DNA from 3 places in the Halobacillus naozhouensis genome. Region 3 is predicted to be linked to each of the others. Evidence: riboswitches for the same ligand, from Rfam matches in the RefSeq annotation. Region 3 holds a riboswitch; each other region holds the start of a gene.
What was found. Region 3 has a riboswitch for cobalamin ahead of P9989_RS15950 (acyl-CoA thioesterase). Riboswitches for the same ligand answer to the same signal wherever they lie in the genome.
Positions count from the first base shown of each region.

Region 1: another riboswitch for cobalamin. It lies ahead of P9989_RS20785 (ABC transporter substrate-binding protein); the one in region 3 lies ahead of P9989_RS15950 (acyl-CoA thioesterase).
Region 2: another riboswitch for cobalamin. It lies ahead of P9989_RS01935 (ribonucleoside-diphosphate reductase subunit alpha); the one in region 3 lies ahead of P9989_RS15950 (acyl-CoA thioesterase).

Region 1 covers NZ_CP121671.1:4,075,252-4,082,743, reverse strand. The annotation lists gene P9989_RS20790 (CynX/NimT family MFS transporter) at 1-850, shown strand, start outside; cobalamin riboswitch at 938-1,120, shown strand; gene P9989_RS20785 (ABC transporter substrate-binding protein) at 1,265-2,257, shown strand; gene P9989_RS20780 (FecCD family ABC transporter permease) at 2,250-3,275, shown strand; gene P9989_RS20775 (adenosylcobinamide amidohydrolase) at 3,272-4,738, shown strand; gene cbiB (adenosylcobinamide-phosphate synthase CbiB) at 4,741-5,700, shown strand; gene P9989_RS20765 (pyridoxal phosphate-dependent aminotransferase) at 5,675-6,742, shown strand; gene P9989_RS20760 (bifunctional adenosylcobinamide kinase/adenosylcobinamide-phosphate guanylyltransferase) at 6,739-7,302, shown strand; gene P9989_RS20755 (cobyric acid synthase) at 7,268-7,492, shown strand, end outside.
Region 2 covers NZ_CP121671.1:341,954-349,445, reverse strand. The annotation lists gene P9989_RS01955 (glycoside hydrolase family 18 protein) at 1-361, opposite strand, end outside; gene P9989_RS01950 (DHA2 family efflux MFS transporter permease subunit) at 497-1,951, opposite strand; gene P9989_RS01945 (TetR/AcrR family transcriptional regulator) at 2,034-2,645, opposite strand; gene P9989_RS01940 (class I SAM-dependent methyltransferase) at 2,900-3,580, opposite strand; cobalamin riboswitch at 3,756-3,935, shown strand; gene P9989_RS01935 (ribonucleoside-diphosphate reductase subunit alpha) at 4,162-6,393, shown strand; gene P9989_RS01930 (ribonucleotide-diphosphate reductase subunit beta) at 6,409-7,449, shown strand.
Region 3 covers NZ_CP121671.1:3,045,129-3,052,620, reverse strand. The annotation lists partial or broken gene fdhA (formaldehyde dehydrogenase, glutathione-independent) at 1-975, opposite strand, end outside; gene P9989_RS15970 (EamA family transporter) at 1,305-2,207, shown strand; gene P9989_RS15965 (acetamidase/formamidase family protein) at 2,401-3,309, shown strand; gene P9989_RS15960 (LCP family glycopolymer transferase) at 3,455-4,387, opposite strand; gene P9989_RS15955 (hypothetical protein) at 4,592-4,966, shown strand; cobalamin riboswitch at 5,279-5,463, shown strand; gene P9989_RS15950 (acyl-CoA thioesterase) at 5,659-6,132, shown strand; gene P9989_RS15945 (DsbA family oxidoreductase) at 6,197-6,922, opposite strand; gene P9989_RS15940 (DUF8508 domain-containing protein) at 7,209-7,492, shown strand, end outside.

The DNA of each region.
Region 1 (7,492 bases), 1.0 Mb from region 3:
ACCTGGCATTGTTAAAGAGAAATACCCTGAAAAGGTTGGCTTAGTGACAGCCGTTTATACGACTTGCATGTCTATTTTTTCAGCCATTGGTACCGGGCTGAGCATTCCTTTAGCTAATGATTTCGGTTTAGGTTGGGAAAAAACGCTAGTATGCTGGGTTTTATTAGCTATTCCGGCAGCGATAGTTTGGCTGCCTCAACTTCGCAAACCAGCCCAAGTAGAGGATGTTAAAACGCCAGCACTGCAGGAAAATCCGATATGGCGTTCCCCAATTGCTTGGCAAGTGACAATCTTTATGGGGTTACAATCTTTCTTATTTTATTCCATGATTGCATGGCTGCCTGAAATCCTAAGCGGCAGAGGGCTAAGTATATCGACTGCTGGGTGGATGGTATCTGTCATGCAGTTAACGGGTCTTCCAATGACCTTCCTAACCCCCGTCCTGGCTACTCGCTTTAAGAATCAAAGAGGAATTATAGGGATGATTGGATGCCTTTACACGACAGGCTTGTTAGGAGTTTTGTTCGGAAGCGGTATTCCTCTGTTGACATTGAGTGTCATGCTGATTGGTATTGGTCAAGCCTCTTCTATTAGCTTAGCGCTTACCTTACTTGGACTCCGTGCGGACAATGCTCAGCAAAGTGCCGCATTATCCGGTATGTCTCAATCGATTGGGTATTCACTTGCTGCGGTGGGACCGGTATTAATTGGCATACTCCTCGATGTTACGGCATCAGTGACTGTTCCATTGCTGCTTTTCATTGCTGTTATAGTTGTTATGGTGGCAGCTGGTTTAGGAGCGGGGAGGAACCAGACGGTCTTTCAACAAGATCGAGCACCTCTTCGATAGCAGACAACAAAATTTTTTTATTATATGACGAAAAATTCCAAAACCCGAGCTTTTTTCCAACATATTTAGTACAATAATACATAATTGAATAAGCGTAAAAAAACAGGCGTGATGTTATTCATCACTTAAAAGGGAAGTTGGTGCAATTCCAACGCGGTCCCGCCACTGTATTTGTGAGCAACCTGCACGGTTCCACTGTGTGAAAAGCATGGGAAGGAGCAGGGAGCAATGATCATAAGCCAGGAGACCTACCTGTTTTTCTCACCAATAACCTACGCGGATAGGAGGTGTATGAGGAAAAGGTAACTGCATGTTATGCCATTAAGCGGCATTGCAAAATCTTTTCATGTACACATCTCCATTGCGGGATGTGTTTTTTTTGTGCTCAAAAACATTTTAGGGGGAGAGATTAACTTGAAACGACTATCGAATTACATACTTATGCTACTGGTGACAGTCGGTTTGCTAGTAGGCTGTGCGGGCAATGAGAACTCAAGTCAGCCAGAGGAAAACAAAAATGAAGATCACACTAAAACGGACGAGACTCAAGTTCAAGAGGGAACGACCTACCCTCTGACCGTAGAAGACTCTGCGGGAAATAAGGTCTTTCTGGAAGAAGATCCTGAACGAATTGTTTCATTGATTCCAAGTAATACAGAAATTGTGTTTGCCGTTGGCGCAGGAGAACAGGTTGTCGGAGTATCAGATCATGATAATTACCCTGAGCAGGTCAAGGAGATTAATAAAGTTGGCGGGATGCAAATGAATACCGAAAAAGTATTGTCATTAAAACCTGATCTCGTTCTTGCCCACGGTTCAAGTGCTCATAACTCTCAGGCAGCGATTGATCAAATCAGCAATGCAGGGATTTCGGTTTATGTGGTTAAGAACGCCTCTGATTTTAAGGGTGTTTATGAAACGATTCAGTCAATCGGTAAATTGGTAGATGAGCAAAAGAAAGCAGAGAGTATTGTAGCCGGGATGAAAAAGAAACTTAAAGGGATTAAAGAAAAGGCCTCTGAAATCAAGGATCCTAAAAGTGTATTTGTAGAAGTGTCTCCGGCACCGGAGATTTATACAACTGGAACAGGTACTTTCATGAATCAAATGCTCCAGGCGATTAATGCCGAGAATGCGGCTGTAAACCAACAAGGATGGGTGAAAATGAACGAGGAGGCCATTATTAACTTACAGCCAGATGTCATCATTACAACATATGGCTATTATACAGAGAAGCCTGTGGAAAAAGTGCTTTCTAGAGAAGGCTGGGAACAAGTACCAGCAATCGAGAAGAAACAGGTTTATGATGTTCACTCTGATCTCGTTACACGTGCGGGTCCACGCTTGATTGAAGGGGTAGAGCGGTTGGCTGAAGCTGTTTATCCGGAAACGTTCGGTGATGAATAAACCGCTAGCATATATAGGAAGCTTGGTGCTTCTAGTAGCTGCATGGCTGGCAGGGGTGGCTGTAGGCAGTCTACCTATTCCGCTTCCAGTCATTATCGGGGCGATAGCGGAAGCGATAAGTCCTTATCAATCGAATATTGATCCTATAAATATCAGTATTATTGTCGATGTTCGCACACCGCGGGTGGTATTGGCCGGTCTAGTGGGTGCATCACTAGCCATAGCCGGGGCATCCTTTCAAGGCCTGCTGCAAAACCCGTTAGCAGATCCTTATACATTAGGGGTGTCATCCGGCGCATCTGTCGGGGCAGTGTTGGTTTTGTTTGTGGGATTTTCCTTCCCGGTTTTTGCTTCCTTCACTCTCCCTATTGTCAGCATCTGTACGGCAGTTCTTACTCTGCTGTTCGTTATTGGGTTTGCGCGCATGCTTGATCGAACGCTTTCTATCGAGACGCTCATACTGACAGGTATCGTCATGGGGTCTTTTCTTGGCTCCGTTATTTCCCTCATGATTGCTCTAACAGGAGAGGAGCTTCGGCAAATTGTCGGTTGGCTTCTAGGAAGTGTGGCGATGCGGGGGTGGAGTCATGTAGGGTTACTGTTACCTTTCTTTATTGTTGGTGTGCTGCTTCTTTTGACGCAGGGACAAGAATTAAATGCGATGTCGTTAGGTGAGGAACGGGCAAAGCAGCTCGGGGTACCTACGGAAAAAAGAAAAGCGCTGATTTTATTAGCTGCTTCGATCTTAACGGGGGCAGCAGTTGCTGTGTCCGGGACAATCGGCTTTGTCGGTCTAGTCGTTCCCCATATTTGCCGGAGAGTTTTCGGTAATGACCACCGTCACCTTATCCCGCTTTCTTTGATTAATGGTGCGACATTCTTAATATTGGCGGACCTTGTATCACGAACGATTATTGCCCCGGTTGAGTTACCTATTGGGGTGATCACCTCACTCATAGGAGCGCCGATTTTTGCTTTTATTCTTTATCGGCAGAGGAGAAAAGGAGCGAGTATATGATTCAAGTCAAGAACATAACAGGAGGATATGATAAGTCTCCCATTGTTGATCATGTCCATTTTCAGGTTAACCGTGGAGAGTTTTTTGGTGTCGTTGGGCCTAACGGAAGTGGAAAAACAACATTAATTAAATTACTGAACGGGGTTCTTCCCCTTTGGGAGGGAGAAGTGATTATTGACCGTCAGCCTCTTGAGTATTATGGACGCAAACATCTTGCCCGCAAAGTAGCGACATTGCCCCAGATTCAGCAGAGCTTTTTTTCTTATAATGTCTATGAAACAGTAATGATGGGACGTTACGCGTACCAGTCGGGCTTCATAAAGCAGCCGAATGAACGGGATAAAGAAGTAACTGAAAAAGTGTTAGAAAAAACAGGACTGGTGGACATGAAGTTTCTCCCTCTTGCTCACTTAAGTGGAGGCGAAAGACAGCGTGTCTATCTAGCTCAAGCCCTTGCTCAGGAACCGGATATTTTACTGCTAGATGAGCCAACGAACCATCTTGATTTCAGTTATCAAAAACAGCTCCTTGATGAACTAAAACAGCTTTCGCTGACAAACCATTTAACGGTGGTGTCGATTTTTCATGACTTAAATATAGCCAGCCTGTATTGTGATCGGCTTTTATTGATCGACCAAGGGCAGATCACTAAGGTAGGCAAGCCGGAAGAAGTGATGCAAAAGCCCTTACTTGAGAGCATCTATCATTCTTCTATTGATGTTCATCCTAATCCTACGTTATCAAGCCCGCAGATGAACTTGCTGCCGAATTATTTTTTAGACAGGACAAAGACTACTATCAAATCCGAGCTTGTGGAAGCCACAGAGGAGAAGGTTCTAGTAAGAACACCTCAACTGCTTAAAACTTTTTCATCAGCTGTGATGGGAGGAGGATTTGGCTGGTATCGTAACTTTATAAACTACCATGTTGATAAAAGCTTTCATTGTGAGTTTCCAACCCAATTCATGATAGAAAAATGTCAGCAGTGGGAGCTGCCTGAACATGACACGTTAGCGATGATGACAGCAGCCTACCTGCCAGATTATTCGGAGCGCTATTTTAAGGCAGAGGGTATGTCCATCTTGATTTTAGTCACAGCTGGTCTGGGTAACGCAGTAGATGTTGTTCACGGGGATAAGCGAGTAAAGGAGCATCAGCCCGGGACAGTAAATACGTGGGTTTTCATTGATGGCCACCTCTCCGAGCAGGCATTTATTCAAGGAATCGTAACGGCGACGGAAGCGAAGACGCAAGCTTTCTCTACATGTGGAATTAAAGACCCACTGACAAATACTTCAGCTACAGGAACGTCCACAGACAGTATTATGATTGCGAGTACTCAAACAGGAAGACAGCTGGAATATGCGGGACCGATTACCTTTCTCGGAAGCAAGGTTGGACAGATGATTTATGAAGCTACCAAAGAGGCTATTGAACGTTACATGGAAAGAATGAAGACTTAATGATTGAACATCTGATTGCTTTAACCGCAGCGTTTTTATTAGATTTATGGATTGGAGATCCACGCTGGGTGCCACATCCTGTCCGCCTCATGGGGGGCTTGATTCATTTTCTTGAAAGCAGCTGGAATAAAGGGAGGCTTCGTCGCTTCAAGGGGGTGGCAATGGTGCTTATTGTATGCAGTGTTGTCTTCGTGCTTACATGGTCTATTACTGCACTCGGCTATCACGTTCATGTCGTGCTGGGGGTTGTCATAGAATCCTTCTTTATTTGGACAACGATTGCATTAAAAGGCTTGAAAGAAGCATCGATGAATGTATATATCCCATTAATGGAGTCCGACTATACTCGGGCACGCCACCATTTATCCATGATTGTCGGGAGAGATACCGATTATTTAGGTGAATCTGAGCTGGCAAGAGGAGCGATTGAAACCGTTGCTGAAAATACGAGCGACGGCATTACTGCGCCGCTTTTCTTTGCGTTTTTAGGCGGTGGGCCTTTAGCCATGCTTTATCGTGCCGTGAACACATGTGACTCGATGGTAGGATATCGACATGAACGATTCTACTTTTTTGGCTGGGCTTCCGCACGATTGGATGATGTACTGAACTGGGTCCCAGCCCGCCTGACATCGATTTTACTTTTGATACTAGAAAAAACTCGTTTTCAAACGAAAAAGGAAGCATTCACTTTATTATTCCGTCATTCAAAGCGTCATCCGAGCCCAAATAGCGGATGGGGTGAAGCAGTTTTTTCCATTCTAATGGGAATTCAGTTAGGAGGCGAAAATCGGTATTTCGGTGAAATATCCATGCGTCCTACGATTGGGATTCCCTATGAGAAGATGGGTGCTGAGCATATTAAAGCAGCCCATCACATTATGATGCGAGCTACACTTTATATGATTTTGTTGTTATGGATAGGAGGTGCAGTTATTGAAGTGGCCGTCACATGGAGCTAATCCGCAATATTTAACAGACCCACTACAACTGCCAGAGGTGACTTATGACTTTAGTGTAAATGTAAATCCGTTAGGGACTCCGGCTTGGTTACAGGAACAATGGGGAAGTTTTTTTGAACTCATCACGAACTATCCAGATCCCCATGCTGAAGATCTCCGTCGTACGATTGCTTTACAAGAAGGGATTTCAGAAAAACAAATTCTCGTTGGCAATGGTGCTTCCGAGCTGCTGACACTAATAGGAAGGGAGTTTGCTGGAAAACGACTATTGATTGTTGAGCCGACTTTTTCTGAATACCGAATGATTGCAAGCATGAACAATTGTACAGTAGAATCTGTATTTCTAACAGAGTCGGAAGGGTGGGGGCTTCCTTTAGAACGGATCAAGTCTAAGCTTGGTGGTATAGATCTCGTGGTCATCTGCCATCCGAATAACCCCACTGGTGTGAGTTATAAACAAAACAAGCTTTTTGAGCTATTAAATGAACTTGAAAGAAGAGGGGTTTCGCTCCTTGTCGATGAGGCATTTTATGATTTTGTTCATAATGAGCCTACACTTATTCAGCACATAAACGAATCATCTCACCTGATTATATTACGTTCCTTGACGAAAATGTACTCTATTCCGGGATTAAGGGTCGGTTATCTTGCCGGATCTGAGAGACTAGTTCAGAAACTAGCTTCCTATCAACCCACATGGAGCGTAAATGCGTTGGCGCAGCACATTGCGGTAGGCTGCATCAATGATCATTCCTATCGTCAACAGACAAGAGAATTCATTTATTCAGAAAAAGAGCAGGTTTTCTCCAGGCTTAAGAAACTATCTTTTACTGTATCGAAAAGTGATGTCAACTACTATTTGTTAGGAGGATACCCTTCTTTAAGTGATACTTTACTGCCTTTTCTGTTAAAAAACCGAGTGGCTGTACGTCATACTTATAATTTCCCTGGATTAAATGGAGATTATGTGCGACTGGCAATCCGTACAAAACAGGAGAATGATTACTTGCTTGAACTTTTGGAAAGGTGGGTACAAGCATGATGACCTTTGTCTGTGGAGGTGTAAGGAGTGGGAAGACAAGTTATGCAGAGGGTTGGATGTTGCAATCGAATCTGTCGCACCTCCACTATGTGGCAACGGGAGTGGTGACAGATTCAGAAATGCAAGAACGAGTATTCCGTCACCAAAAGGACCGCAAGCAAAGCAGGCGGTCATGGCAAACATGGGAGCAGCCGACAACAATTGATCAGCTTTCATTTACAGAAGACGATGCCGTTCTGCTTGATTGTTTAACCACATGGGTAACGAATGAAATGATGGTTCCTCAAGGCAAACGCCCCGATGATTTGATAGATTTTTTAATCGAACAGCTTGATCGGCTCATCGCTGATACGGGAGAGTTATATATTATTTCAAACGACCTTACCCGTGATCTACCTTCTTCTTCTGAACTGGTTCAGGACTATCTTTACATCCTTGGTACCATACATAAATATGTTATTCGCCAGGCAGATCAAGCGATCGAAATGGTGTTTGGCCAGCCCATTTTTCATAAGGGGGAAAAGTATGAAAGGAATAATGATTCAAGGAACAGCTTCTAATGTGGGGAAAAGTTGGATTGCTACAGGGTTATGCAGGACGCTCGTAAATCGAGGTATGCGTTTAGCTCCATTTAAATCGCAAAATATGTCTAACAACTCCTATGTGACCGTTAATGGAGAGGAAATGGGCCGTGCCCAAGGTATTCAGGCTGAAGCTGCAAGGGTTGAGGCAACGACCGATATGAATCCG
Region 2 (7,492 bases), 1.5 Mb from region 3:
GATTGACCGTGACTCCATAACTTTGCGCGATGCCCCATAAGGTTTCTCCAAGCTGAACGATATGCGGAAAAAAAGGAAGTTCAATCAGTTCCCCCACATAAATAAGTGAGGGGTTCGTGATATTGTTAAACTCAGCAAGTTCGTTGACGGTAACGCCATACATTTGAGCAATAGACCATAAATTATCTCCAGCCTGGACTACATATTCACGGTCAGGATTCGGAACAACCAGAGCCTGCCCTGCCACAAGCACATTAGGGTTCTCAAGTTGGTTAGCTAATATAATTTGGTTAATGTTTGAGCCATAAAACTGTGCTATACGCCACAGTGTATCACCACGCGCCACGACATGAATTTGCATGTAATCTCTCCCCACTTGCAATAACTAATCCATTATATGTGAGGGGTGCTTGTCCTATTATATTGAGGTAGCTTATGAGGCTTAGAATAAAAACGACCACCTCATAGGAGAAGTGGTCGTTTTGCTCATACTTGATTAACTTTCTGTAGCGGCTCGATTATTGGCCTGGGACCTGATTTGGTCAGGGTCATCTTGATCTGGGTGCGACCGTTTAATAAAGAAGGACAATACTAGTCCAACAATAGCTGTAATACCTGCTACGATGAATGAAACATTCACGCCGTGTACCAGACCGTTTACACCTTGTTCAGGAAGCGTATTATTTACCATCACTGTAACGAGTAAAGCCGTCCCAACTGCACCAGAAACTTGGCGCATAGTATTATTCATGGCTGTCCCATGAGGGATTAAGTGCTGTGGAAGCTGATTTAACCCAGCAGTCGTCACAGGCATCATAACCATTGCTACACCCAGCATTCTTACCGCATTAACAATAGCTATATAGGAGAATGTTGTCTCTGCACTCATATTTGTAAACATGAAGGTTGTAATCGTCAAGATGGATAAACCAATAATCGCAAGCCACTTGGCTCCAAACTTATCAAACAACCGGCCAGTGACCGGGTTCATAACCCCCATTAGTAACGCACCCGGCAAGAGTGCCAGTCCTGACTCAAAAGCTGTAAAACCAAGCATATTTTGCATCAGCAATGGCAGTACTGTCGCAGCCCCGATCATAGCAATAAATACAACCATCCCAAGGGCCGTAGTTAACGTAAACATTTTATACTGAAATACCCTGAATTCAAGAATCGGTTGTTTTAATTTCATTTGTCGAAGGATAAACCATGTGAGAGCAAGAGCACCAACAACCATCGAGATGATAACCTGCTGACTATCCCATCCACTGCTTCCGGCAGAACTAAATCCATATAACAGTCCGCCAAATCCAAGCGAAGATAAAATGATGGACAGAATATCAAGCTTAGGAAATGTGCGTTCTGTCACATTTTTCAGAAGGATATAAGCGAGAATGAAATCAACGATAACGATTGGTAAAATAACGTAAAATAAACTTCTCCACGGAAACTGTTCAACAAGCCAACCTGACAAAGTTGGGCCAATAGCCGGGGCAAAAGCAATTACCAAACCAAACATTCCCATCGCTGTTCCCCGTTTTTCAATTGGGAAAATGAGAAAGAGTATAGTTTGCATCAATGGCATGATAATCCCGGCACCTGCGGCCTGTATAACTCTCCCCACCATTAATAAAGAAAAGCTCGGTGCTATCGCACAAATTAATGTACCCATCGCGAACATCCCCATTGCGGATAAAAACAAAGCTCTCGTTGTAAAACGGCCAATTAAAAAAGCCGTAATTGGAATCATGATCCCATTCACCAACATAAAAATAGACGTTAACCACTGGGCTGTATTTGCCTCAAGATGCAAATCAGCCATAATGTGTGGTAAGGCCGTAGCTAGAAGCGTCTGATTTAATATAGCAGCAAATGCCCCTGAAATTAAGACAAGCATAAGGGGGACCTTATTTACAGTCTCACCTTGTGCCTGATCGTTTTTGTTACCCATGTTATTCCTTCTTTCCATATGATTAAAATCCGGAAACCAGATTTAAAATGCATGAACGTGTATTAGTGTTTATTAGTTAGAATTACCTTAAAAGTCCTTTTTTAAGTAAATTTAATTCAGCTGTATAGTTTTCGATAGCTTTCTCAATAGGTAACTCTTTTGCATAGCTTTGCACAAGATTATGAAAAGTCACGGCTACGATAATTTCGAGAAGATGAAATAATTCCTCTTCACTTGAAACATTTAACTTTTTAGTACTTACTAATTGAAAGATTTCTTCATACCTATTATTAACTGTTTCATCCGTAAGAAACTTAGCAAATGTATTTTCAATTTTATAATTCATATTCAAAAAGGCATTTCTTATAAAATCATTTTTACCTTGATCTTGAGAATACTCGAGGGAAACTTGAAATATCGCAATCATCGTAGCAAATATATCTCCATCATATTTCTTTAGAAACGTAATAAAATGCTCATGTCTTCTTTTCGCATCTTCATTTAACAAATAAAAAAAGATGTCCTCTTTATCTTCAAAATATTGATAAAAACTTCCTCTTGGAATCTTGGCCGTTTTCACGATATTAGAAATAGAGGCATCGTAAAATGAGACTCTTGAAAATTCTTTTTTTGCTGCATCTAGTAGAGCTTGCCTCTTTTCCCCTTTTAAATTATAAAACGTCTGTTTGGGCATTATCTCTCCCCCCAATCTAAATAAAAGTGACACCATGTCACTTAGGAACAAGAACTACTATATATGACACAGTGTCACATGTCAACGAATAAACCCGCCTAGAAAAGAAAGTCTTCTTTCCAGCCTATTTTCTGTGAATTTAGTTCCTAAAAAAGGGGAACGTAAGCACCAACGCAGCGTGGTTAACCTGTTATATATTAAGGTTAACCACGCTGCGTAATCGGCCTACCTATTTTCTTTTCCTAGCGACAAGCTTACTTTTTCTCAAACAAAAAGACCCACATGAACGTGAGTGCCTGCTGCAGTTCGACAGGAAAATGGGACACATCCTCTTTCTCTACTTCACGTTTGTATACTCCATGTTCATCAATAAGCTTCCAACCTGTTTCCTCAGCCATTTGCCTGAGCTCCCATGGCATCATCGTGTTACATATCACTTCTTCTCCGTAGATCCGCCGGTAACTGTTCATTCTTGGCATCGCGGTTGGGCCAAGAATGCCGATGCATAATTGTCCGCCCGGTTTGAGGATCCGTTTCATTTCCTCGAGGCCCTTGTAAGGTACTTCTGTCCATTCCAGGCTATTTATAGCCATAATCGCATCAAAGCTTTCTATTTCAAAAGGAAGACGAGCAAGATCTCCTTGTACGAACTGAAGCCGCTTGTGTTCCAAGCGTGCCTTCGCACGATCAATCATATCTTGTGAGATATCCAGTCCAGTAACAGCATAACCTGCTTTCTCAAGTTTATAAGATCCATATCCGTCTCCGCACCCTAGATCGGCTACTTTACTTCCTGTTCCTACATGCTTTTTTAAAAAGGGGATAATCGTTTTCCTGCTTCCCTCTTCCCACATATTCTTACTGTTTGCATTCCAAAACTCTACTCTATCATCCCACTGCTTTTCAGCTTCCTGATGCCAGTTAAATGAAGTCATCGTGTTTGCCTCCTTTTGGCTCCGTTCCCTATAATAGTAATTCTACAATTATTTTTCGATTCCTTTGCAACAGGTAATATATTCCTAATCAATGAAAAACTGTTGCAGAGTTCTACAATCTTCGTTATGATTAAAACACAATATAAGCTAAACACCAACTAATAAAACACTACATATAGTATTGCGTGGAGAAGATGCCACTAGGCTTAATAGGGAATCCGGTTCGAATCCGGAACTGCCCCCGCAACTGTCATCGCTCTCGAAACGGAAAAAACCCACTGTGCATACGTGCACGGGAAGGGACCGTAGTAGAAATGGGCGTGAGTCAGGAGACCTGTCTTCCTACGCGAGAAAGTTTCAACTTCTTCGGGGATTGAGAAGATGAAGCGATGGAATGAATCGGGGACTCCACTCTCTTTTAGAATATCCTCTTTCATTTCATGGTTTCATCCGCTCAATTGAATGAGCGGATTTTTTTATGGTCAATTATGCAGACAGACTTCATGTGATGTGGCGTACCCCTTCAGATCAGGGTCTCTCACATCACCTTTTTCAAAAGTTATTTAAAAGGAGTGGTTAGTATGACAGCAGTGTTTACATTGGACTGGAAGGCTTGGTTAGTAGAGCAGAAGGATAACTTTCCATCACTGGATGTGCAGCGGTTATTGGACAAGCTTCCTGATATGAACCTGGACCAAATGAAGCGTAAGGAGCAGGGTAAGGCATTGGTCTTGGAGTGTTTAGCTGAAATCAATGAAATGGAGCCGGACTGGACGTATTTGGCTGCGCGAATTCAGCTCGAGATGATGTATGAGGAATCTGTTCGTAATCGTACGCAGAGCGAGCGTTACGCAGGATTTCATCATTTAATCGAGATATTAAGGGATGAAGAAATTTATAGTTCTAGTCTATTTAACTATTATTCGAAACAGGAAATCGATGAACTTGAGGCGGCCATTGTTCCTGAGCGTGATCGTTTATTTACTTATATCGGATTAAAAACGCTTGGCGACCGTTATTTGGCGAAATCAAAGGCTGGTGAAGTGTTTGAACTTCCTCAGGAGCGATTCATGATTATCGCGATGACGTTGATGGCAGAGGAGGATCATTCCAAGCGTTTAGAGTGGGTGAAGGAATCCTATTGGGCGTTGAGTAACCTCTATATGACAGTAGCCACACCTACTCTAGCAAATGCGGGCAAGCGTTATGGCCAGTTGAGCTCTTGTTTTATTGATACGGTCGATGATAGTTTGCAGTCGATCTACGACACCAATACGGATGTGGCGAATTTGAGTAAGCACGGCGGAGGTATTGGTGTTTATCTAGGGAAAATTCGCAGCCGTGGCAGTGATATTCGAGGGTTTAAGGGTGTTTCATCAGGCGTGCTTCCATGGATGAAGCAGCTTAATAATACGGCTGTCAGTGTGGATCAACTTGGTCAGCGTCAAGGGGCTGTCGCGGTGTACCTTGACGTTTGGCATAAGGATATCTTTCCGTTTCTCGACAGTCGATTGAACAACGGGGATGAGCGGCAGCGAACGCATGATTTGTTTACGGGAGTCTCCATTCCTGATGTGTTTATGGAAGCCGTTGAGAATCGCGAGGATTGGTATTTGTTTGATCCGCATGAAGTTCGTTCTGTGATGGGATTTTCGCTGGAAGATTATTACGATGAGCAGCGTGGCAGCGGATCGTTCCGTGATCGATATTGGGCTTGTGTCGAGCATCCTGATTTGTCCAAAGAGTCGGTACCCGCGATTGAAATTATGAAGCGAATTATGATCGGCCAGCTGGAGACAGGCACTCCGTACATGTTTTACCGTGATGAGGTCAATCGCATGAACCCGAACAGCCATAAAGGGATGGTGTATTGCAGCAATTTATGTACGGAAATTATGCAAAATCAGAGTCCTACCGTACAAGAGGAACAGTATGTAGAGGCTGGGAAAATCATTACTGTGCAAAACCCGGGAGATTTTGTCGTCTGTAACTTATCCAGTGTGAATTTAGGACGCGCTGTCCCAGCTGGAGTTCTGCCACGGTTGATTCCGATCCAGGTACGGATGCTTGATAATGTCATCAATCAAAATTCCATTCCAGTAAAGCAGGCACAACTGACAAATCAGTCCTATCGCGGCATTGGTCTTGGCACGTTTGGATGGGCCCACCTGCTTGCCCGGAAAAAGATCGCCTGGGAATCGGATGAAGCGGTAGATTATACGAAAGAAGTGTATGAAGCGATTGCATTTTATACCATTCAAGCCAGCAGTGAGCTTGCTCGTGAAAAAGGCAGCTACCCTTATTTTAAAGGGTCCGACTGGGAGACAGGGGAATTTTTTATTAAACGGTCGTTTGATCAAGATGCAAGTTGGAACTGGAAGCAGTTGCAGCAAGACGTAGCGGAAAATGGTATGCGTAATGGCTATTTGATGGCAGTTGCGCCAAACTCAAGCACTTCGATTATTGCAGGGAGCACTGCCAGCATCGATCCTATTTTTAAAAAGTTTTATTCCGAGGAGAAGAAAGATTATAAAATCCCTGTAACGGCGCCGGATTTAAATAAGGAAACCTATTGGTATTACAAGTCGGCCTATGATATTAATCAGCATACGAGTATTAAGCAAAATGCGGTTCGTCAGAGATATGTGGACCAGTCGATCTCGTTCAATATGTATGTTCGCAACACGGTTAAAGCAAAGGAATTGCTTGCCTTACATGTAGATGCCTGGAAGCAGGGGCTGAAAACAACTTACTATACGCGATCTACCTCTAGTCAGGGGGAATATGACGAATGCGAAAGCTGCTCATCTTAAAGGAGACTGATGGAAATGAAAACGTCTATTCATAAACGAAAACTAGTCGATTATGAGGCACCAAATGCTTCAACAGGAATTGTAAACGGACGGAGCTCGAACGTATTAAACTGGGATAATACCCGTTATTCATGGGCCTACCCGATGTATAAGCGGATGCTTTCAAATTTTTGGATCCCAAATGAAATTAATATGAGCAACGATTTAAAACAGTGGCCACAGTTATCAGAACAGGAACAGGCTTCTTTTAAGAAGATCATCGGTTTGCTGGCATTCCTTGATTCCATCCAAACCGATTATGCCGGCAAGATTACAGACTACCTGACTGATTCAAGTTTATCGGCGCTTATGCAAGTGCTCGCTTTTCAAGAAGTGGTCCATAATCAATCTTATTCTTATGTACTCTCCACCCTTGTAGATCAGAGTGAACAGGAGCGGATTTTTGAATATTGGAAGCATGATGAAGTGTTAATGGAACGAAATCAGTTTATCACAGATGGCTATGAGACTTTTGCTGAGAAGGCTACCTTAGAAAGCTTCTTAAAGTCGCTTGTGTATGATGTTGTGCTGGAAGGATTGTTCTTTTATGCAGGGTTTGCTTTCTTTTATAATCTGGCCCGCAATCAGAAGATGGTATCGACGAGTACGATGATCAATTATATTAATCGCGATGAGCAAATCCACGTCAATTTGTTCACACGGATTTTCAAAGAAACGCTGGCTGAAAATCCAGAGCTTGACCGATTGAAATATGAGCGGTTTGTGACGAAAACTTTTGCGGAAGCGGCAGAGCTAGAGATTAAGTGGGCCCACCATATTATTGGGAAGCAGTTTCCTGGAATTCCAATTGGCGACCTAGAAGATTACATTCGTTTTATGGCGAACAACCGATGCAGCCAGATGGGTGCCGAGAAGCCTTTCCCTGAGCACAATCAAAACCCGCTGAAATGGATCAGGGCCTATCAAGAAGTTGACGAAGGAAAGTCAGACTTCTTCGAACAAAAATCAAGACAATACACCAAAGTATCAGAAGACAACGGATTCGACGATTTGTAATTGGTATATTTACCCACCTCAGGTCACCCATAAAATGGGTGAC
Region 3 (7,492 bases):
AATGCACCTTGGCGTGCGTCCTCGTCTGAGGCTCCTGGATCTTCTGTGACATATAGACCGGGGATTCCCAGTCCTCCGCCTGCTTTTGTGGCTTCCATAATAGAGTTCAAGACAACGGCAGGTGCTTCCTCATGACTATGTCCATGCGCTTCAAATCCAACGCAATCCACTGCAGCATCGACTTCGGGCACTCCTAAAATTTGTTCGATTTGTTCGGAAATATTGTCATGCTTACTAATATTAATCGTTTCACAACCGAAACTGCGTGCCTGCTCAAGTCGTTCCTCAATTAAGTCGCCGACGATGACGACTGATGCGCCCAGGAGCTGTGCTGAGTGGGCAGCGGCTAATCCGACGGGTCCTGCTCCTGCAATAAACAGTTGAGCCTATTTGGACGCCCGCTGAATACACCCCGTGAAAACCAGTTGGGAAGATATCAGAGAGCATTGTCAGGTCAAGCATTTTCTCCATTGCCTGGTCTTTATCAGGAAATTTCAACACCTGGAAGTCTGCATAGGGAACCATTACGTATTCGGCTTGTCCGCCGACCCAGCCGCCCATGTCGACATACCCGTAAGCGGAACCAGGACGGTCTGGATTTACGTTAAGGCAAATATGTGTTTTTCCTTCAATACAGTTAACACAGCGTCCGCAGGCAATATTAAAGGGAACGGAAACAAGATCTCCTTTGTGTACAAATTCAACGTCTCTTCCCGTTTCAATGACTTCACCAGTAATTTCATGACCAAGGACTAATCCTTCTGGCGCTGTAGTGCGTCCCCGAACCATGTGCTGGTCGCTTCCGCAAATATTTGTTGATACTACTTTCAGAATCACCCCATGTTCACATTTGCGTCCCACATTAGCTGGATTAACACCAGGACCATCTCTTAAAACTAACTCTGGAAAATCAATATCCTTTACTACAACGCTTCCTTCACCGTTATAGGCTACAGCACGATTATTTGTCGCCATTATATAGGCCTCCTTTAATGATGTTGTGGCTTATGGACAGAACGACCTTCAACTAAAGTTTAAGAGTCATCATTTCCTGGTTTGGTTGTCGCAAGGGTTTACTGGTATTGTGATTGAATAATGAATTGTATGTACATAAAAATTGGTTAGCATGATTGATGTAAACTATATTATCTAAGTACCCTATCCATGAAACAACTTAAACATAACTGAGAAAAATATCCACCTCAGGTCATCCATTATTTGGATGACCTGAGGTGGATATTTTTTACATGGGGTTCGGATCTTTTATGATAAAATGGGGGGTTATGGGAGGAGCGTTGTTACGGATGTCTAGGAATAAAGGGATATTATTTGTGTTGTTAGGGGCAGGGAGCTTTGGGTTTACTCCTATCTTTGTAAAGCTGGGGTTCAGAAGTGGCTATTCACTTGGCGATATAAACATCATCCAAATGTTTATCGCTTTCGTGGTTCTATGGGGGATGGTATTTCTCATTCGTGCCAAGGCAACAAGCTTAAATCCAAAATCGGTGTTTAAAATTATGGCGATGGGGAGCTTTGTTGGGTTAACGAGTATCTTTTATTATGGAGCAATCCATTATCTTTCTGCATCATTAGCTATTATTTTATTGTTTCAATTTGTCTGGATTGGTATCTTCTTTGAATGGGTATTCAATCGCAGGAAACCAACATTGCTCGCTATTTGTTCAATAGCGGTAACATTGATTGGTGTTTTTTTTGCTTCCAATATTCTTACCACTAGTGTAATCAAACTTCCTGCTATAGGCCTTGTTTTTGGCATGTTATCAGCAATTTCGTATGCTGGATTTATATTTGTTAGCGGTCAAATTGCTGTTGAGGTTGTTTCCTGGGTTCGAAGTGCAATCATGGTGACTGGTTCGCTGATTTTAGTTGTCATTACTTTTATGAAAGATATTCCTTCATTACCATTTGGAGATTTAGATTTGTGGATCGTCGGGGGAGGAGTTGCTTTTTTTGGTGCTATTATCCCGCCCTTGTTCTTTGCGTTCGGCGCTCCAAACTTATCAGATGGATTAGCTAATGTGCTAAGTGCGGTTGAACTTCCTGTCGCTCTCGTCTCGGCAAACCTCATTCTCTCCGAGTCGATCACGGCTTTGCAATGGCTCGGTGTCGTCCTAATCATTGCAGCAATTTTCTTGAACAACAGTAGAGGATTGAAAAAAAGCAGGGGCTTGAAACGACAAACTTAAGTATATGTTTGTTTAGGTTTAGACTAGTTTAAAGATGAACATAATGACAACACTTATGGTGTGTGTTCCACTTATTCCCACCTCAGGTCATCCATAAATTGGATGACCTGAGGTGGTTTTTTATGGAATTTTTCCTCAGTTGCCTGTTTATTCTGCTAAAATGGGGATTAACGGAATGGAGAGGGTGAAAGTCATGGTACAGATGTTGGCAAAAGATTCTTATGTGTATGTGATGAGAAAGGAGAATAAACCAGCTTTGAAGGTTCAAGCTGGTGAGCAGGTAGTCATGGATACGTATGATTGTTTTGAGAATCAAATACAAACCGAGGATGCAACTTTTACGAGTATTGACTGGGAGCGAATTAACCCGGCAACTGGACCGGTCTATGTGGAAGGTGCTCAGGCAGGAGATATTTTGCAAGTAAGAATAGATAACATTGAGCTTGGCGAAAAAGGTGTGATGGCGACAGGTCCAAAACTTGGTGTTATGGGACACCGAATAGATGATTTTCAAATTAAAATGGTTGAAGTAAAGGATAATGAAGTGGTATTTGATGATAAAGTTACTCTTCCTTTGCAACCGATGATTGGCGTGATTGGAGTTGCTCCAGAAAACGAAGGTGTCTCATGCGGGACGCCAGGAGCTCATGGTGGAAACATGGATACAAAGCTTGTGACTACCGGTGCAACGCTTTATTTTCCTATTTTTCAGGAAGGCGGACTTTTTTCATTAGGAGATGTACATGCGGCCATGGGTGACGGTGAGGTATGTGTCTCAGGTGTTGAAATTCCGGCGAAAGTGACTTTGACATTAGACGTGATTAAGGGGTACTCGATTGATTATCCTTATATCGAAAATGAAGCAGGTGCAGCATCACTTGTTTCTAGAGAAAGTTTAGATGAGGCTGCGGATCTTGCGGTAGAAAATATGATTGATCTATTGCAGCCACAAACAGATCTAACCTTAGCTGAATTTACGATGCTCATGAGTGCGGCTGGCGAGGTTCAGGTAAGCCAAATTGTTGACCCACTGAAAACGGCACGCTTCTTTGTTCCAAAAAGGATTCTTGAGGGGTACGGGCTGAAGTTATTTAACGAATAAAAATTTGTTAAGTATGTATAGATCTAATCCACTAATCCCTACCTCAGTTCATCCATTTTTTGGATGACTTGAGGTAGTTAAAATTAACAATTAAAATAAATAGAGAAACCGTGTTCCTACTATAGTAGGAACACGGTTTCTCTATTTAAGATCCAAAATTGACGATCAAGTCGTGTGTTTTTTGAATTTCCTGCTGAGGCATTTCTATTAGATACATGCCAGAACTAGTAATTGGGTTCCCAGACATTTGGTAAGTAGAGATGTTTTTACGCGCGCTGCTATAATTCATGGCGAGCCGGCGCATATCGCTAAATTCCATATTTGTTTTCATATTGTTCCCTAATACATTCATCACTTCATCAATTTGATTGATCATATTTAATCCAGCAGCTTTATCAATGACTCCCTGAATCACCTGGCGCTGTCGTTGATTACGTCCAAGGTCTCCTTTAGGGTCTTCTTTACGCATACGCACATAGGCTAGGGCTTCTTCGCCGGAGAGGTGCAATTGGCCTTTTGGAAATTGGAAGCCGTCCTGCGTAAAGGCCATATCATTATGGACAGTAATGCCATTTACGGCATTGACTAGCTGTGCCAGGCCTTCCATGTTCATCGTTACATAATAATCAATATGGATATCAAGGAAGTTTTCAACGGTCTTAACGGCCATGTCACTTCCACCATAAGCGTAAGCATGATTAATCCGAGTTACACGACCATCCCCTGCAATTTTTACTTTTGTATCACGGGGGATACTAACCAATTGCATTTGATCATTAGCTGGGTCAAGGGTCATCACAATCATCGTATCGGAACGTCCTTGATCATTTTCACGCTCATCTACACCAAGCAAAAGGATGTTGATGGGTTCTTTATTATCGACTTTTTTATCCGTCATCTCTGTATCTATAGAAGGTACGCCTTCGTGAAGTTTGCTATTAACTGTTTGTTTAACGTTGTTGAAAATCGTGAATGCATAGACGCCTCCCCCAACGAGCAGGAGCACAATAATGAGAAGGGCAATTTTCCACCAGCGGCCCTTTTTTCTTTTCCTTTTCTTCATTTCTTTACGTCCCATAACTCCACCTCAATTAATGTAAAATAGCATTGAACTAATTATCTATTATACTTGGAATGGCGAATCTTGTAAAAGTGATGAGTGAAAGATTGGAAAAAACCCCCACCTCAGGTCATCCATTTGGTCATCCATTTATTGGATGACCTGAGGTGGGGGAGGGATGCTTGGGTGTGCTACCATGATTAGGGGGAAGGAGGCTGGTTTATGAAAGAAATGATTATACTATTAGCTGAAATTGTTAATATGTTTCACGATCTGTTTTTAAGATTATCCCAGTCATTTGGGTGGAATCTAACTGATAAGGAGCTCCATTTCTGGATTATTGGAATACTGGGGATCATAGGGTTGATCTTCGTGGACATCCTGTTTCATGCGCTTGCTAAATGGAGCATTACGGCTATTTCATTTTTGTTCACCCTATCTATGGTTCTCGTTTTTGTGCTGGCTGTGGAAATCCAGCAAAAGATTACAGGCAGGGGAGCTATGGAGTTTAACGATGCTGCTATAAGTGTACTTGGGTTTTTAGCCTTTTGTGTTGGCTATTTCCTTATAAAAATGATCGTGAAATGGGTACGATAGATGTAAAAAACCAACCCCTGCCTCATGTTAGTGAACTGGGACAGGGGTGTTATTGCAAACCTTTATTTAGTGACTTTTCCATTGGCATCTACATAAATGGCGGTCACAATGGCGCGGTTAAATGGAACGTTTGCTATCGCTTTCCTTTTAAGGTCAATAGTAAGATTGTAGGCTCCTAGATGACTCCACTTTAGGCTTTTACTTTTTTGTGATCTATCTTTTCTAAACCTTCTGACATAACCAATACATAAATCAATTGACAACTGGCCTGTTCTAATCAATAGTAAAGAAAGAGGGCAAGGGCCCTCGAAAAAACTGAATAGGCTTTATGGTGGCTTCGTATTGAAGCTGAAAATGGGAAGATTGGTGCAAATCCAACGCGGTCCCGCCACTGTAAGGAGGAGGCCTTTCTAAATTCCACTGTTTCTACTAGAAACGGGAAGGAGAAAGAGCTGCTGATTCTTAGCCAGGAGACCTGCCATAAAGAAGAACATGTTTTTTCCTACGGGAGATAGGAGGGTGTTACGTAATGAGATATCAGCTTTTTCTTGCTGATCCATTTTGACTGCACACAATTCACATCTTCGTTAGGAAGGTGTTTTTTTGTTGCGTATGGCTCGAAAGTGGTTTACTACGGTTTGTCAAAATCAGCGTACATAGATGCGTATGGATCAGAAAGAGGGGAAAAGGAAATGGATAATGCTTTGCCAGTGCAAGTTTCAAAAATGACACAGACACGGTTGGTTCTGCCTCCAGACACCAATCATCTGGATACGATTTTTGGAGGAAAAGTGCTTGCTTATATCGATGAAATTGCTGCATTAACTGCGATGAAACATAGTAACTGTGTGGTCGTCACGGCCTCAATTGATTCAGTAGATTTCTTATCTTCTGCTAAAGTAGGGGATGCGCTGACACTTGAAGCGTGTGTCACCTCAACGGGGAAGTCCTCAATGGAAGTGTACGTAAAGGTATTTGCTGATGATTTATTAAATGGCGAGAAAATGTTAACAACGGAGTCATTTCTTACGATGGTTGCTGTAGATTCAGAAGGAAAACCGACCCCAGTTCCACAGGTTATCCCCGAAACGAGTGAAGAAATAAGGCTGCACCAAACAGCACCTGCCAGAAAAGAATACCGACGCAACCGCGCCAGCTTACGATAATATAAAGAAACTTCCACCTCAGGTCATCCAGATTCTGGATGACCTGAGGTGGAACAAATTGGTGTTAGCTGTTGTTTGGTGGAACATCACAGTTTTCGTCAGTGCAGGCTTCTCCTTGGATTTTATTTGTTAAATTTTGGAGAGAAGGGGATTGTTGTTCTTCTTCCATAATCTTTTGTAAGTTTTGTACAAAAACTTCAGTAGGTTGGGCGCCAGAAATGGCATACTTACGGTTAATGACGAAGAAAGGAACTCCTTGAACGCCGATTTCCCTTGCTTCTGCTTCTTCCGCACGAACAAGTTCCCCGAATTGCTCACCAGCCAGTACATCATGGACTTCAGCTCGGTCAAGCCCTATGTGTTCTGCAAGTTCGATAAGTGTATCGTGATCACCAACGTCCTTTCCATCCGTGAGAACAGCTTGGAAGAACTGTTCTGTCGCTTCTTTACCGACTCCTTTACTCTCTGCGAATTTAGCCAAGCGGTGAGCGTCAAATGTATTAGTAGGAACTGCTGTGTCCAAATTGTATTTTAGCCCCACACTTGAGGCTTGCTGTTCCATGTTTTTGTTCATCTGCTTTGCTTCTTCAAGACTCTTGCCATACTTGGCTGCAAGCTTTTCAGCGTTAGTCATTCCTGTGTTTTTCTCCGCTTGGGGATCAAGTTCAAAGCTCTTGTAAGCGACCTCAGTTTGCTCTCCTGCACCTATCTGTGATAACGCTTCCTCTAGGCGACACTTACCAATATAACAAAAGGGACAAACAAAGTCCGACCAAATCTCTATTTTCATATTTATCACCTCATTATTAATATCATACGTTTCTTATTTTACGGAGCTTCAGAGGTAAATTCCATTATTCTGATTGGGCAGATGACATGAGGTGGAAGTATATTCCACCTCATGTCATCCATAAATTGGATGTAATTAGGGGGAATGGTTCTAGTGGTCAGACGTCTTATGTTGTGTCTATTGATTCAATTTGAAAATTTTACAAAAAAGATAAATGTGTGAGTAGTTTATCTTTTATACTTGGGGAAGATTGATAGATTTATATGACATATTTAGGAGGAATGAAATGAGTATTAAAAAGACGGTCGTTACTGGTCTGGCCGCCGTATTGGCGTTAGGTCCATTTATAAGTGCGGTACCACAAAGTTATGCTGCGGAAGCACCGAGCGATTTATTTATCTCAGAATACATAGAAGGCAGCAGTTATAATAAAGCGGTTGAAATCTATAACGGAACAGGCAGTTCAATAGATTTATCTGCCTACACAATTGAAATGTATGCGAACGGGTCTCTGGAACCCACAGGTACCTTCGAATTGTCAGGAACGCTCTCCAGCGGTGAAGTTTTCGT